DNA from 4 places in the Sporosarcina sp. Y1009 genome. Region 1 is predicted to be linked to each of the others. Evidence: riboswitches for the same ligand, from Rfam matches in the RefSeq annotation. Region 1 holds a riboswitch; each other region holds the start of a gene.
The links. A riboswitch is a leader RNA that binds a small molecule or an ion and turns the genes downstream of it on or off. The one in region 1 is predicted to bind S-adenosylmethionine.
Positions count from the first base shown of each region.

Region 2: it holds a riboswitch for S-adenosylmethionine, as region 1 does, so the genes downstream of both, AC25Y1_RS16460 (methionine ABC transporter ATP-binding protein) here and AC25Y1_RS01655 (hypothetical protein) in region 1, are expected to answer to the same signal.
Region 3: it holds a riboswitch for S-adenosylmethionine, as region 1 does, so the genes downstream of both, AC25Y1_RS17245 (hypothetical protein) here and AC25Y1_RS01655 (hypothetical protein) in region 1, are expected to answer to the same signal.
Region 4: it holds a riboswitch for S-adenosylmethionine, as region 1 does, so the genes downstream of both, AC25Y1_RS18905 (5-methyltetrahydropteroyltriglutamate--homocysteine S-methyltransferase) here and AC25Y1_RS01655 (hypothetical protein) in region 1, are expected to answer to the same signal.

Region 1 covers NZ_JBYHFO010000001.1:316,052-319,987, reverse strand. The annotation lists gene AC25Y1_RS01660 (DUF2726 domain-containing protein) at 56-877, shown strand; SAM riboswitch class I at 997-1,096, shown strand; gene AC25Y1_RS01655 (hypothetical protein) at 1,172-1,468, shown strand; gene AC25Y1_RS01650 (hypothetical protein) at 1,594-1,842, opposite strand; gene AC25Y1_RS01645 (hypothetical protein) at 2,285-2,656, shown strand; gene AC25Y1_RS01640 (hypothetical protein) at 2,733-2,909, shown strand; gene AC25Y1_RS01635 (serine hydrolase domain-containing protein) at 2,956-3,903, shown strand.
Region 2 covers NZ_JBYHFO010000017.1:56,989-60,924, forward strand. The annotation lists gene AC25Y1_RS16450 (MetQ/NlpA family ABC transporter substrate-binding protein) at 75-926, opposite strand; gene AC25Y1_RS16455 (methionine ABC transporter permease) at 996-1,664, opposite strand; gene AC25Y1_RS16460 (methionine ABC transporter ATP-binding protein) at 1,657-2,682, opposite strand; SAM riboswitch class I at 2,768-2,873, opposite strand; gene AC25Y1_RS16465 (thioredoxin family protein) at 2,930-3,229, opposite strand; gene AC25Y1_RS16470 (toprim domain-containing protein) at 3,243-3,575, opposite strand; gene gcvH (glycine cleavage system protein GcvH) at 3,652-3,936, opposite strand, start outside.
Region 3 covers NZ_JBYHFO010000020.1:19,920-23,855, forward strand. The annotation lists gene AC25Y1_RS17240 (DHA2 family efflux MFS transporter permease subunit) at 89-1,510, opposite strand; SAM riboswitch class I at 2,046-2,157, shown strand; gene AC25Y1_RS17245 (hypothetical protein) at 2,286-2,552, shown strand; gene AC25Y1_RS17250 (LLM class flavin-dependent oxidoreductase) at 2,587-3,936, shown strand, end outside.
Region 4 covers NZ_JBYHFO010000027.1:14,994-18,929, forward strand. The annotation lists gene AC25Y1_RS18895 (4-hydroxyphenylacetate 3-hydroxylase N-terminal domain-containing protein) at 1-826, opposite strand, end outside; gene AC25Y1_RS18900 (flavin reductase family protein) at 969-1,424, opposite strand; gene AC25Y1_RS18905 (5-methyltetrahydropteroyltriglutamate--homocysteine S-methyltransferase) at 1,588-2,697, opposite strand; SAM riboswitch class I at 2,805-2,903, opposite strand; gene AC25Y1_RS18910 (helix-turn-helix domain-containing protein) at 3,020-3,936, opposite strand, start outside.

The DNA.
Region 1 (3,936 bases):
CTAACAGAAGCATGCTGAAAGTGCCAGTTACCTGTTTAATTGACTGGCACTTTTAATGAGAGGAGTGTCTAAGATACAATTTCAGGGGAAAATTATTTTTATAGTAAAAGATCAATTTGGTTGCATCCACTTTTATAAAAAGAAATCACAAGCGCCAGCAAGTCTAGAACAATTCCAAGCCTATATCGAGTCTCTTCAAAAGGAGTTAGGTGAAAAGTTAATAAAATCGTATATTGTTGATACTGAAAATGGCAAGGGAAAGTACATTTGGGGATCCAATGTTTGGAGAACGGATTTAAATGAAAAAGTTTCTCCTCATCATCAAAAATACATAACATATTTAGAAGAGCATCGAAAAGAGATTACATTTATTGGGCCATATAAAGCGATGCGAACAAAGGGTTTGCATTTATGTTGTTATGGTCATGAATGGCGTACTCAGCCTATTAAGGTGAAAAGAGGCGAAACATGCCCTAAGTGTGAACATAAAATTAAAGAATCTAACGGAGTAAAATTCATCACAAAGCTACTAGTGAAAAATAAAATTGAATTCATTAAAGAAGTACATTTAACAACTTTCGGTCATGAGCAAGACCTGCGTTTAGATTTTTTGGTTTGTCAAAATAACCAACCATTATTTGCAATAGAATATAATGGTATCCAACATTACAAGCCAATAAGGAATGCTTATTTTGGAGGCTATAAGGGATATCGAAAGCGTAAACAACGTGATAGAATTAAACGTAATTATTGTTGGAAAATAGGTTTACCTATTATAGACATACCTTACACTGAAACAGAAGAGCAAATTGAAGAAACGGTTTTCCGTTTTTTGAATTTGTTTGAACTGGCCCAACCTTCGAATTCAAGTAAGTAAAGGAAGGTATCTGTTACACCTAACATAAATGATGACCGTTGCTGAACAATCGTCCGAAATTCAAAGTGACTGATAACTCAAGTTATGGTATACTATCACTAACTAAATAATAAACTCTTAACTTATTGAGAGAGATGGAGGGAATTGGCCCGACGAAGTCTCAGCAACCTGCCCGCTGGTAAGGTGCTACATCCAACAGGGAAACCTGAATGATGAGGAGAAATTTTTGTATGTAAACTCTTCTCTCGTCTGGGAAGAATTTTTTGTTTAGAAAAAATTTCAGGAGGGATTACGATGACAAATTTACAACAGCTATATGCGGAACGCGAACGATTGAAAAGACAAAAAGCAACTGGTGTTGCGAGTGCCATGAAAAGACATCAAGAAATCTCAAAACTTCAGCAGGAAATCGAATACTACGAACTTGGTGAAACAATCTCGAGAGCAGAAATTCAAGAAGAGTTGGCGGAAATTGAATTGCTGCAGGTGGAGATTGACCGTTTGACTGGCGTGGTTGCTGAGAGAAAGCGTGTTTTATCGGCTCATGTATTTGGAAGTCGTGAAAGTATAAGTAATTACGATTGCATATAAGTATAGGCTCATCTTTTTTGTTTGCTACAGGATTTACCAAATATGAAATTTTTAAAAAGCCTACTTCTTGCCTATTTTCGGCGAGGAATTAGGCTTTTGATATTCTGTAATAGGAAAGACATCACTTATAATGCTTTTATTTTTTCTTTTCTACTTGAAAGTCGAATACCCAACAAAACCCCGAGCAACATTCCAATTGTAGCACCGATTATAGCCCCTAAGTATCCGACAGCTTCATAACCACGCCCACCCATAAATTCAAAATCTGCAAAATGGTTACCACCTATATTCATACCAACGAATAATCCAATAACTAGCCCGATGACGGAGAGGATGACGCCCATGCCTAATCCATACAGCGTTTTACGTTTCATTTTAATCACCTCCTTAAATCTGCAGTCGCAACATATATGCTATAGAGTGATTGACAAAACTATATATTCCAAACAGTCAATCTAGTGTAGTAATTATAACATTTATAGTTACTATATGTTAGTCTTCTAAATTATTCTGTAGGTAAAGAGAGAGATTATTGATTTACTTAGTCGCGTAAGATTATATAAACGGTTTTCCGATTTTATTTAGTTCGCTTTCAACATTAATCGATAATTAAAGTATAAAGCCATACGTATATTTTATCGTAAGTGTTATACTAGTTGTAATAGTTTGAATGGTCTTTAAAGAGAACTGTATTCAACAAATGGCCCAATCAATTACTAAAATATTGTTCAACCTCGCTATGCGCAATGCTGGTGAAAAGAATTGTACCTTTAACTGAGAAGGGAGATAATTTAAATCAAAAAGTTTACCTGGATAGTGTTGATTTTATTTTTGTCTGCCATATTTTCAGGGTGTTCAGCATCTGAAGTGATTCGGGTGGGCACTCCTTATAATGAGAATGGAACTGAAGGAATAAAATTTGATAAGGAGATTAAGGACTCGAAATCAATTGAAGCTTTGAGAGAAATCATTAGGAATGTTAGGGAGATTGAAGAACCAAAAGACATAGATAGTGAACCAGAGACCTTTTTTTTGCTTGATCGTCAAAAGGAAGGCGTTGCTGAAATGTGGTTTTATGTTTTTTATCAGGGCGACGGCAGTTTAATTTTATATAATGACAATTCAAATAGTTACTTTGCTCTTTCTAAAGAGCAAACTAGTGAACTGAGAAGCATAATAGAACAATAGTAAATCGTTAATCAGCGATTGTGTGATTGTTACCAAGATGATGGTTGAGTAATGATGTAATAGGAGGAGGAGAAATATGACTAAATCTCAAAAGACTTCTGTTTTAATTGCAATTGTAGTACTTGTTTTCTTCTTTGTATTATCTTTAATTACGCGTCAGTGGGGATTCTTTTTATGGAGTTTATTGCCTGTTTTCATTGTTGCGATGACTACATTTACGGCTAAGACTGGCAAGAAAGATACCGGGAGATGAAAAAAGTATATTGAACTTGAATTGATAGAAAGGAGTCTGCAACACAGTGAGACATCACAATCAAAAGCTTTTTAAGACGTTCATTTGTTTTCTACTCATTTGGATCTTAATTGGCTATAATCCAGCGTTAACTACTGCTACTGAACAGGCAGTTTTAGAAGGAAAGTTAGAAGATTACTTGGTAGAACATGAGGAAGATGTTGCTGGATTAGCAACGATTGTGATTGACCAGGATGAAGTCATTTATAAGATGAAAGGTTATGCAAATATAGAAGAACAGGTTCTTGTTAATGAAGATACTGTTTTTGAATGGGCATCAGTCTCTAAAGTGTTGATATGGATCAGTGTTTTACAACTAGTAGAGGCAGGCAAGCTTGATTTAGAAACGGATATCGATTCTTACTTGCCAGATGATTTCCGCTCCAAAACAGAATTTGGAGATCCCATCACGCTGCTTCACTTAATGCATCATAATGCGGGATTTGATGATAGTGTGACTGACGTAATGGTTCCTGGTCCAACCGAACAGAAGTCATTAAGAGAAGTACTCGAAGCAGCAGATATAAAACAAGTATTTCCGCCTGGTAAGGTTCTTGCTTATTCAAATTATAGCAGTGGTCTCGCTGCCTACATTGTCGAGGAAGTAAGTGGTCTAGACTACCGGGAATATGTACGGGAAAATATTTTTGAACCCCTTCAGATGACGAAAACAGCAATTGACCATGATCTAGCCGATAACGAATGGGTGAAAGAACAAAGGGGAGAGGTGCAGGGGTATTCGACTGCGCTGCAATTAATTGACACTAATTTTTACTCAATGCCCATGTATCCAGTTGGGAGTGTTATGGGAACAGCTCCAGATTTGCAAAAGTTACTGCAAGCGATGTTAGCTGAAGATGGGGCTCCTTTATTTAAAGATGAAAAAACGATCGATTTAACAGATTTGGGCAGAAGTCCTCCACTTCTAAACGTTAAGGTGTGGAAACACCAGTGAAAGTGGGGGATGAATGCCTGCTCTAGAAGAATT
Region 2 (3,936 bases), on a different contig from region 1:
TGTTTTTTCGAGAGAATTTATAACAAAAAAACGCTACCAGGTTATTCCGGTAGCGTTTCATTTCACTATTATAATTATTCCACAGGAACGATTGAACCTTTCCACTCTTCCAAGATAAAGTCTTGAATTTCTTTCGATTTCAATACTTCGATTAATGCTTTAATTCCAGCGTTGTTTTCATCGCCTTTACGGACTGCAATCACATTCACGTAAGGTGAGTCCGTTTCCTCGAGCGCAATTGAATCTTCAAGTGGATTTAGGTCTGCGTCAAGTGCATAGTTTGAGTTTATCAGCACTGCATCGCCTTCGTCATTATTATAAAGTTGTGGCAATAATGCAGCTTCAAAGTCAGCTTCGAACTGAATATTTTTTGGATTGTCAATAATGTCTTTCACTTCAGCAGTCGTTTTCTCAACGTCAGGATTCAGTTTGACAAGTCCTTCTACTTCAAGCATTGCAAGTACACGGCCATGGTCGGCAACAGAATTACTCATCAAGATTGTTGCACCATCAGGAAGATCCTTTAGTGAGTCGTATTTTTTCGAATAGACACCGATTGGTTCAATATGGATTCCACCCGCATTTACAAAATCATAGCCATGATCACTCATCGACGATTCTAGATACGGTATATGTTGGAAGTAGTTTGCATCAATTTCACCGGAGTCTAGGTCTTCGTTCGGCAAAACGTAATCTGTATACTGTTCAATAACGAGATCAACGCCTTTTTCTTTCAACAACGGCTTCACTTTTTCTAAAATAATTGCATGTGGCGTATTCGAAGCACCGATAACTAGTGTTGTTTCTTTCGCTTCTTGGTCATCTCCGCTACTTGCATTGTTATTGTCGTCATCATTTTTCGTTCCACAAGCTACTAATGTTAGTACCAATGTTGCTAATAAAATTGCTGACAGTATTTTTTTCATTGTGTAAACTCCTCTTTTCTATGCTGTTTATATAATTATCAGGCAAAGCCCGGTATTCCTATATTAACATTATCTTTTATCAAACTTTTTAACCGCTACATCTCCGATAAACTGAATGATGAAGACGATGATTAAGATAAGAATCGTTGCCATTTGCGTAACGTCTTCACGACTTCGTTGGAATCCATCCAAAAAGGCTAGCGTTCCTAGTCCACCAGCTCCGATAACACCCGCCATTGCCGTATAGCCGACAAGTGCAATTGCCGTAACGGTAATTCCCGAGATAAGGGCAGGCATCGATTCTGGTAATAACACTTTAAAGATAATCGTAGACGTTTTAGCGCCCATCGATTTTGCAGCTTCAATCACACCTTTATCGATTTCCTGCAAGGCAATTAAAACCATTCGACCATAAAACGGCGCAGCCCCGATAATTAATGCAGGTAAAGCGGCCTCTGGTCCTCGCATTGTACCAAGAAGCAATTTTGTAAATGGAATCAGCAATATAATTAAAATGATAAACGGGATTGACCTAAAAATATTGACGAATGCTCCGGAAATCGTATGAACCAACTTATTCGCCCATAACTGTCCTGGACCTGAGAGAAACAACAAGACACCTAGTGCCAACCCAAAAACAAATGTGAATACGGTCGACATTGCTGTCATATAAAGTGTCTCTACAGTCGCTTCCCACATCTTAGCCCAATCTACATTCGGAAACAGGTTTTCAATCATTACCAATTACCTCCGTCCGGACATCTTGTGCATTAAGATAATGGATTGCTTCTTGAATAATCGATTCTTCTCCATCTAGTTGAAGAATCAGCGTGCCGTAAGGGCCAGTATGTGTGTGGGCTATATTCCCTTGCACAATATTCACGTCAATCTTAAACTTTCGAATCAAGCTCGTAATCACCGGCTGTCCAGTTCGTTCCCCTACAAAGGTAAGTTTTACTAGCGTTCCAGATGGAAACTCTTCTTTAATATGTTCCATCGCTTCGATTACTTCCGCAGGTTCTGTGACTTGCGATAAGAAACGTTTCGTAATCGGCTCCCTTGGTGATTGGAACACCTTAAGAACATCGCCCATTTCGACTACTTTTCCTTCTTCCATCACAGCAACCCGGTGACAAATCTTCCGGATGACTTGCATTTCATGTGTAATGAGGACAATTGTCAGACCAAGTCGCTCATTGATATCCGTCAGGAGATTAAGTATTGAATCTGTCGTTTCTGGATCCAGGGCAGAGGTGGCTTCATCACAAAGTAACACTTCTGGATCATTTGCTAAGGCACGCGCAATCCCAACACGCTGCTTTTGTCCCCCTGACAATTCAGAAGGGTAGGCATTTTCGCGTCCCTTCAAACCTACCAATTCGATTAGTTCAGCGACTTTTCGTTCCCGTTCTGCTTTAGGGACATTGGCGATTTCGAGTGGAAAAGCAATATTATCTTTCACAGTTCTCGACCATAACAAATTAAAGTGTTGGAAAATCATGCTTACTTTTTGACGTGCTTTCCGTAATTTCTGACCTTTAATAGAAGAGATTTCCAATCCGCCGATTGTAATCGTGCCACTGGTCGGCATTTCTAATCCATTTAAAAGCCGGATGAGTGTGCTCTTTCCAGCACCACTATATCCAATCACACCAAATATTTCACCCTCTGAAATATCAAAGGTTACACCGTCCACAGCGACAATACTTTTTGAACCTTCACCGAAGACCTTATGAACGTCTGTTAAATGAATCATTTTTCTTCACCTCTATAAATAATAAAAAGCCTTACTGCTCGATGCAGAAAGGCTTAACGTTTAATGTAATAAGCGTATGTCCAATCTCTCATCTTTCAAAGCAATATGCTTTGTGTGACTTGGCACCAGTTCACTTATGTGATGGTTGCCGGGCTTCATAGGGCACTTCCCTCCGCCTCTCTTTATAAGAGTGATTAAATTATGTTTTATGATTAACAATAAATCTAGCATACCTGTCCCTGGTCTGTCAACTTATTTTCACTAGCAAATCAGGTACTGATTTGAATGCATATACCTTTTCCGTCAAAACACCATTTTTAGAAATGAGGAGGCAGGGTACACTTTCAATTTGATAATCAATTGCTAATTCCTCGTGATAATTCAAATCTGCCTTACCAATCGGTATCTCTGGTTTCATAACAGAAATTACATTCATCATTTTCGAAGCGACTGCACATGTACCGCACATTGGCGTGTACAAATAAAATACCGCAATGTCTTTTTCGCTGCTGTTCTTTTCCCAATCTCTAATTGTCCATATATCCATTATATCTACCTTCTTACATTATAAATTCAGGGTGAACTTTAATATGTGCTTCTTGAAGAATTTTTGCAAGCACATTGTATGGTGTTGTTTCAACTTCTTTATATACTCTTTCAGTGTAAAGATGAATGGCTAATGGATATTCCCTTTTGAATAATACACGGGTTTTTTCGCCATCTTCATCTGCATCAAGGAAGACGTACATCTCGAACTCTTCATAAGGTGTTAATAGTACCTCAAGATTATAAGGACTTATGGTACCATTTGTACAAATAATATCAATAGGTTCAGCAAGTACACGACTGACTCGTTTCCGATCCGCGCTTCCTTCTACAATCAAGATTTTCATCTGATTCAAGCTTTATGCGCCTCCTTTATAAAAAAAGAAAAACGCCGAATAACTTCTCGGCGTCCGGTGTCAACTATTACTCAATTGTCATTTTGTCATAGTCTTCAGCCGACATAAGTCCATCTAATTCGGAAACATTTGATGGTTCAACGACAATCATCCAGGCTTGTTCGTAAGGGGATTCGTTAACAAACTCAGGGCTATCTTCTAACTCTTCGTTTACTTCAACTACTTTTCCACTAATTGGCGCGTATAACTCAGATACTGTTTTTACAGATTCAACGCTACCGAAAGGCTCGTCTGCCGTTATTTCGTCGCCGATTTCAGGTAGTTCAACGAATACGATATCGCCTAGTTCAGA
Region 3 (3,936 bases), on a different contig from region 1:
TAAAAAAACGACACCCTGATAAGCATTTACTCTCGCTTATCAAGTGCCGTTTTATGATTAATAGAGACAATAGTCAATTCTTTAGATTTTATAGATTGCGTGATGATTTAATAAAGAATGACATAATCAGACCAATGACTGCAAGTATCAATCCGAAAATAAATGCAGTTTGAACGCCTGCAGTTAAAGATTCACTCACTGCCGATAAACTAGTTGGATCTGTTACTTTATTTAAATAACTCGTTTGTGCAGCTGACATAATTGTAATGGCAACGGCTGTACCGATTGCACCTGATACTTGTTGTAATGTGTTCATCAAAGCTGTTCCATCTGGATATAGGTCTCTCGGAAGTTGGTTCAGTCCATTTGTTTGAGCTGGCATCATCACCAACGAAACACCTATAAAAAGAAGTGAATGCAAGAAGACGATCATGAATATGGATGTTGTTGTCGTTACGTTCGACAAGCTCCACAGCATAATGACCATTATAATAAATCCAGGTGTAACGAGTCCCCTTGGTCCGTATTTATCAAAAAGTCGACCTGTTATTGGAGACATAATGCCATTTATGATACCCCCTGGTAAAAGGACAAGTCCCGCTATAACCGGAGCTAACCCCATGCCCGTCTGCAAGTATAAAGGTAAGAGAATCATGGTAGACAAAATGACCATGAAAGTAACAAAGACGCTCAAGAGCCCCAAAGTAAACATCGGATATTTAAACGCACGGAGATCAAGCATTGGCGTCTTCATTGTAAGTTGTCTTATGGAGAAGACAATAAGCGCTATAAGACCAATTACAATGGTTGCTACAACGATGGTACTTCCCCAGCCTTCTTCTCCAGCGGCACTAAAACCATAAACAATGCCACCAAAACCAATACTCGATAAAATAATCGACAGAATATCGATTTTAGGTTTAGTAAGCGTAGAAACATTTTGCATATAAATAATACCAGCGAGTAGTGCAAGCGCAAGAAACGGTAGCGTGACCCAGAAAATCCAATTCCAACTTAAATTTTCAATGATTATACCTGAAAGGGCTGGCCCAATAGCTGGTGCAACCATCATCACCAACCCCATTAGGCCCATAATCGTTCCTCTTTTATGGATTGGATAAATCAGCAAAATCGTATTAAACATAAGCGGTATCAGTAAGCCCGTCCCAATCGCTTGAATTACACGCCCTACAATCAAGACATCGAAAATTGGCGCTGATCCTGCAACAATCGTTCCAATAATAGAAAATATGAGTGAAGCAATAAACAATTGTCGTGTACTAAACCATTGAATTAAAAGAGCAGAAATAGGAATTAATATCGCTAAGGTCAATAGAAAACCTGTAGTTAGCCATTGAACGGTGGAATGGGGTACATCGAATTCCTTCACTAAACCACCGAGTGCCATGTTTAAAGCTGTTTCACTAAATAACCCAATAAACCCTGCAATTAAAAAAGACAGCAAAATGGGGGTCGACTTGATAACTTGACTTTTTTCTGTTGTTGACATAAATAATTCCTCCAATTAAAAACTAAATCAATCTTGTTTTATTCTTTGCTGTTTCTCAACATCGACTGTTTGGTAATTACCCCATTCGAGATTGTGACTTGTATTCTGTCTGTACAAGCATAGAAATATCTTCAAAAGATAATAGCTCATTTAATATATTAACCTATTTACTATACAGAAATACAATACATTTTAATACTATAATGCCTTGTAAATAAACGAATCTATTAGAGAACCGAATCTCCCACTTATAGAACAACATGCGTCCTATTTTATAGTGCATTTCACCCATGATTTCAACTTGAATAATTAGTCGAAAAACCATAAAGATTTCCACTTTTCTTTCTACCGTTACATAGTAGAGACGTTTTTTCACTAAAATCAGAATCCAGTAGACTACCATGACTTTTCGCTTATATCAGACTATTTCATCAAAACCCCTTGACTCTTTCTAGAAATATAGATAGTATCTAATCTAACGTTTGATCGCTAATATCTAGGTATTCGATCGACATTCAAAACTAAATAGTATCGCTGCTTATCAAGAGAGGTGGAGGGACTGACCCTTTGAAACCTCAGCAACCAGCAAATCTTTTATTGTATGGTGCTAAGTTCAGTAGAATACATTCGTATTCTTCAGATGAGACGGCTGAAATTACAGTTAACTTTTAATTTTGTATTTCACCCTCTACTCATCATGAGTAGAGGGTTTTTATTTTTTCAAGGAAGGATGGTTGGAACAAATATGCTGTGTTGTGTATAGGAGGTGTTTTTTATGATTATTGATGTTCATTTGCCTGATTTATCATTCGTCAGGGAAATCGAAAAAACTTTCTACATTAACCGTGGTGTTTACAATACGATCGACGCATGGTTTTACGAGAATGGATTCAAGGATGTTTTAGACAGAAGAGTACATATTTTGAAGTTTTTGCACTACATAACAGCAAATGTAGAAGAACACTTGACAAAGCAACGCTTCCCAGAAGGATTAACGAATACGTTGGAAAGTTATGTGAACCTGCAAGAAGTAGTTGTTTAGTGTTAACGCAACAAAAAATTAGGAGGAACTTACAATGACAAAAAAAAGAATTTTATTAAACGCATTTGATATGAACTGCCCTAGTAACCAATCTCCCGGACTTTGGTCCCATCCTGACAATGAAGCACATCGCTACACGGACATTAATTATTGGATCGAGTTTGCACAGTTATTAGAAGAAGCGCAGTTTGACTCTGTCTTTTTAGCAGATGTACTCGGTCCGTATGATGTCTATGAAGGAAAAAGAGACGCGGGTCTTAGGCAAGCGGTGCAATCCCCTATCAATGATCCGATGCTCATTGTTCCGGCAATGGCAGCAGTTACTAAAAATTTGTCATTTGGCATTACCGCGTCTGTCACGCATGAGCATCCTTATACATTTTCACGTCGCATGTCGACATTAGATCATTTAACAAAAGGCCGTGTTGGCTGGAATGTTGTAACGTCTTATTTGAAAAGTGCAGCAATAAACATTGGAATGACCGAACAAATTGCACATGATGAACGCTATTCAATTGCAGAAGAATATTTAGACGTTTGTTATAAATTATGGGAACAAAGCTGGGAAGAAGATGCCGTTGTTCGTGACATAGAAAGAAAAATGTATGTTGACCCAGAAAAAGTTCACGACATTCAACATAAGGGTAAGTACTTCACCGTTCCTGGCGCTCACTTATGCGAACCTTCTCCACAACGAACGCCGGTCATTTTTCAAGCTGGTTTATCACCAAAAGGAAGTGCATTTGCGGCAGAACACGCAGAAGGGGTCTATGTCTCCATGCCTACAACTGATATCGCGCGTAAGTTTGTCGATAAAATACGCGGTCAGGCGGAGCAGTTTGGTAGAAAAGGCGAAGATATCAAAGTGTATAGCCTCTTCACTCCGATTGTCGGGCGAACGCAAGAAGAAGCAGAAGCAAAATATGAAGATTACAAAAAACATATTAGCCTTGAAGGTGCGATGAGCTTGTTCAGTGGCTGGACGGGAATCGACTTATCTGAATACGATTTAGATGAAGATCTACAGTTTGTTGAAAACGATTCAATGCGTTCACGCGTTGACATTTTCACAAAAGTGGATCCGGACAAAAAATGGACCATTCGAGAAATTGCTGAATTTGTGGGAATCGGCGGTATCGGTCCAGTTGTTGTCGGCACACCTGAAAAAATTGCAGATGAAATGGAAAGATGGGTTAAAGATGCGGATGTCGACGGATTTAATATAACGTACGCAATTAAACCAGGATCCTTTAAAGATTTTGCAGAATTGGTCACACCCGTTCTACAAGCGCGCGGATTAATTCGCCAAAAGGATGATGTGCAAAGTACGACAATGCGTGGAAATTTATTTGGAACCGATCGATTGCCTGAAAATCATCCTGGA
Region 4 (3,936 bases), on a different contig from region 1:
TCTCCCATGGAATGATTGCTTTATCAAAAACAAGAACTGAATCATTTTCATCAAAGCGGCTACTCAGTGGGTAGTCAAATGGGCTTCCCATTACAGCTGCAGTCATTTCATATGATGCTCTGCTAATCAGCTTCACGCCTGGCGTATCCATAGATGCAATAAAGACTAACGCATAGTTCTCATCTGTAATCGGCGCTGCACCGTAATGCGCTACAAAGTTATAGTTTGTTAAGGCAGATCCCGTTGCGACCATCTTTGCGCCACTAACGATAATGCCTTCATCTGTTTCGCCTTCTGTTCTGATAAAAATATCTTTGACAGCTTCAAGCGGGGTATGTCGATCGACCGGCGGATTAATGATCGCATGGTTGAAATACCAGTTACGCTCCTGTGCTTCCTTATACCATCTCCGGGCATTATCTGCATATTTTCCGTAATAATCAGGATCTGCACCGAGCGTTCCAAGAAAAGCAGCTTTGTAATCTGGAGATCTCCCCATTTGTCCAAAGGTTAACTTTGCCCACTCGGCAATGGCATCCCTGGATTCTAGTAATTCCTTAGAATTCTTGTCCACTCTAAAGTACTTTTGTGTGAATCCCCCGTTACCTGTGTCAGTCTCTGTTGTCAATACATCTTTCGTTTTTTCATCGTGTAATGCATCGTACAGTCTTGCAATAGATCGGGCTGCATTACGAAAAGCCGGGTGAGTTGTGACGTCTTTCACTTTTTCCCCGTGGAGCCAAATTTCCCGCCCATCTTTTAGACTTTCCAAGTACTCTTGTCCAGTCAATGGAATCGTTGTCTTTTTTTCTTCATCTACTTTCATTATCGCTTTCCTCCTTTTAATGGCATCGATCATTCCAAACAGCTCTAAACCCCAATATGCTTGGGATTAGAATGAATTGAAGAGTTGTCCATACCCCATTGTATTTAGGGGAAGTGAGGATTATTCATAAATAGGCGTTTAGTTATGAATCCCTGATAAATTTCCCTTTGAAATAACTTAGTGGATTGCCTTCGGTGTAATGAAAATCAATCACTTTCCCGACATATAAAACATGATCTCCGCCGTCATATTCTGCCCAAGGCTCGCACTCTAAATAGGCGAGTGAATCTTGAAGGCGGTGGCAGCACGTCCCTTTTTCCCAGCTAAAAGGTTCATTGTCAAGGGGTCTTCCAGCGAAATGCATCGCAGTATCCTGCTGCGTTTCTTTTAAAATATTTATTGTAAAATGGTTGTTTTTTAAAAACTGAAATGCTTTTGTTTTTCGATCTACAGATACGAGTAGTAAGGGTGGGTCCAGTGAGACTGAAGTAAATGAGTTTGCGGTAAACCCATGTTGGCCATCGCTTGTATCACATGTGACGACTGTTACGCCTGTTGCGAAGTGGCCAAAGCAGTTTCTTAATTCTTTGCTATCCAACTACATCTCCTCCAAATAGTGTAATGGTATATTGCTGTGATTTTTATTTGCTTCTTCTAAAAGTCTATTCACTTGTCCCTAATCTTTATTCCTCCCGAATGCACAAAAAAGCACATCACTTGTACACGACAAGGATGCGCTTTTGCTTTAAACTTTTTAAACGTTACTTTTCCCAAATTTCCTTCGAAATGTCAACAATAAACTTCAACTTTTCCCATTGCTGCTCTTCTGTCAGGTTATTTCCATGATGCGTTGAAGCAAAACCGCATTGTGGGCTTAAACATAATTGTTCAAGCGGAACATGTTTAGATGCTTCTTGTATTCGAGATTTGATCAGCTCTTTGTCTTCAAGCTCTCCATTTTTCGATGTGACAACACCTAGCACAACTTGCGCACCGCCATTTGGAATATGCTCAAGTGGTTTAAAGTCTCCTGAACGTTCATCGTCATATTCCAAGAAGAAGCCATCCACATTTTCTTTTGCAAGTAGTGTTGGCGCAATTAGATCATAGCTTCCTTCAAACGCCCAGTTAGAGCGGTAGTTTCCACGACATAAATGTGTTGAAACGACTAGATCTTCTGGTTTTCCTTCCAATACGGCATTTGCTACACGGAGAGCCAAATCAATCAAATATTCTCTCGAGTATTCGCCATCGTTAAAAGGAATATCCGGCGAAGAAAGCCCTGCAATATACACATCATCTAATTGTAAATAACGGACACCTGCATCATAGAATGCTTTGAAAGCATCGCGGTAAGCTTGAATAACATCTTTAGCATATTCTTCAATATCGGGATAGATGGTTTCATCTCTAATGCCGATATTAAATAATTGGTTCGGACTTGGTATTGTTTGTTTGGCAACAGCGCGTCCAGCAACGATTTCATTGAATTCTATAAAGTCTTTCACATGTGGATGGTCAGGATTGAATGAAACCTTCCCGATGTTACGGACATTATATCTTTCTGTTTCTTCATCACCACTAAAAACATACCCTATATCTGGAACATATCCTTCTATCCCGTTTAACTGCTCTAGAAAATCTGTATGCCAAAATCTACGTCTAAACTCCCCATCAGTTACTAATTCTAAACCAATTTCAATCTGCTTATCGACAACTCTTTTAATTTCAGTCGTTTCTACTTCACGCAGTTGTTCAGCTGTAATCTCACCCGCTTGAAACTTTTTCCGTGCATTGTGTAGGATTTCCGGACGTAGTAAACTCCCTACATGATCCGCCTTAAATGGTGCTTTTGTCAATGTCTCTGTCAGTGTTTTTGTCATTTTGCCATTCCTTCTTTCCAATTATATTAATAACTAGAATAAGAAAAACCTCTTCATTGAATAAGAAGAGGTTGGCATTTTATCGCTGTTCACTCTTCTCATCTCCAAGCTTACGCTACTGGAATTAGCACAGTACATAAATGTCTGTTGCTGAGGCTTCAAAGGGCCAGTCCCTCCACCTCTCTGGATAAGAAAGTTTCACTATTTAGTTATTGATATACACTTTACACATGCTTTTATCGAATGTCAAGGGTATTTTGAATATTATTATTGTTAGCAGTAAATCAACTGTTCACTTTAAGGCTTTAACTCATTCCCTAGACACATCCGCCAACACTTCGCGAGCGAAGTGAAAGTATGACGAGTATGGCATTTTGTGTAATTTCTCGACGGCATACTTCGCAAGTTGTTGGGCTTTCACGACATCTTCAAGATGGAAATAGCAAATCGCTTTGTAACTTTTTGTAATTTCTCTAATCGCTACGTCTAATGGAGATATTTCCACAAATTCATTTACTTCGATTGTATTGGAATTAAACAAATCAAGTGCCTTCTCATAATGACCTAATCTTGTTAAACTTCGCGCTTTCAAATCCCTTACAAAAACTAGCAAGCCCTCTTTTTCAGGTTCACTTAAAGACGATTCGTTCAACACATAGCGTTCATATTCATCCGCCATTTCAATCGCATGCTCATACTTATTCTCAAAAAACTCCTCGTATAAGACTTTCGCCAATTCATGTTCAATGAATAAATACTCATGCTGCATTAGGTTAATAAATGACGTCGCATCAGCAACATATTTTCGTGCTTCTTCATAATGATGTGCATCATAAAGAAGCCAGGTCTTTATATTCAAGAAGCCATAATAATCCGTTAAAATAAGACTCTTTCGGGAAAATCCAATAGCTGTATCTAGTAATTCATGGGCTGCTTTCATATCACCTAATGCCGTATACGACCAAACTTTCCCAGCCAGTAGCTCGATATAAATCGCTCTCGTTTCCAAGCTATCTTCAGTTATTAATTTATCAAGCCCCTTATCTAGAATCTCAATTGTTTCCCTATAGTTTGCGTTTGCAAATTCAATATTCGCAAGAAATGCCCATAACCTAACGACACGCCATTCCATTTGTAATTCTGTGTATAAAGCCATCGCTTTCTCGGTATACAATTCCCAGTTGCTATCTACGTTCTTTAAGTATTCCTCATTGGACTGAACATATA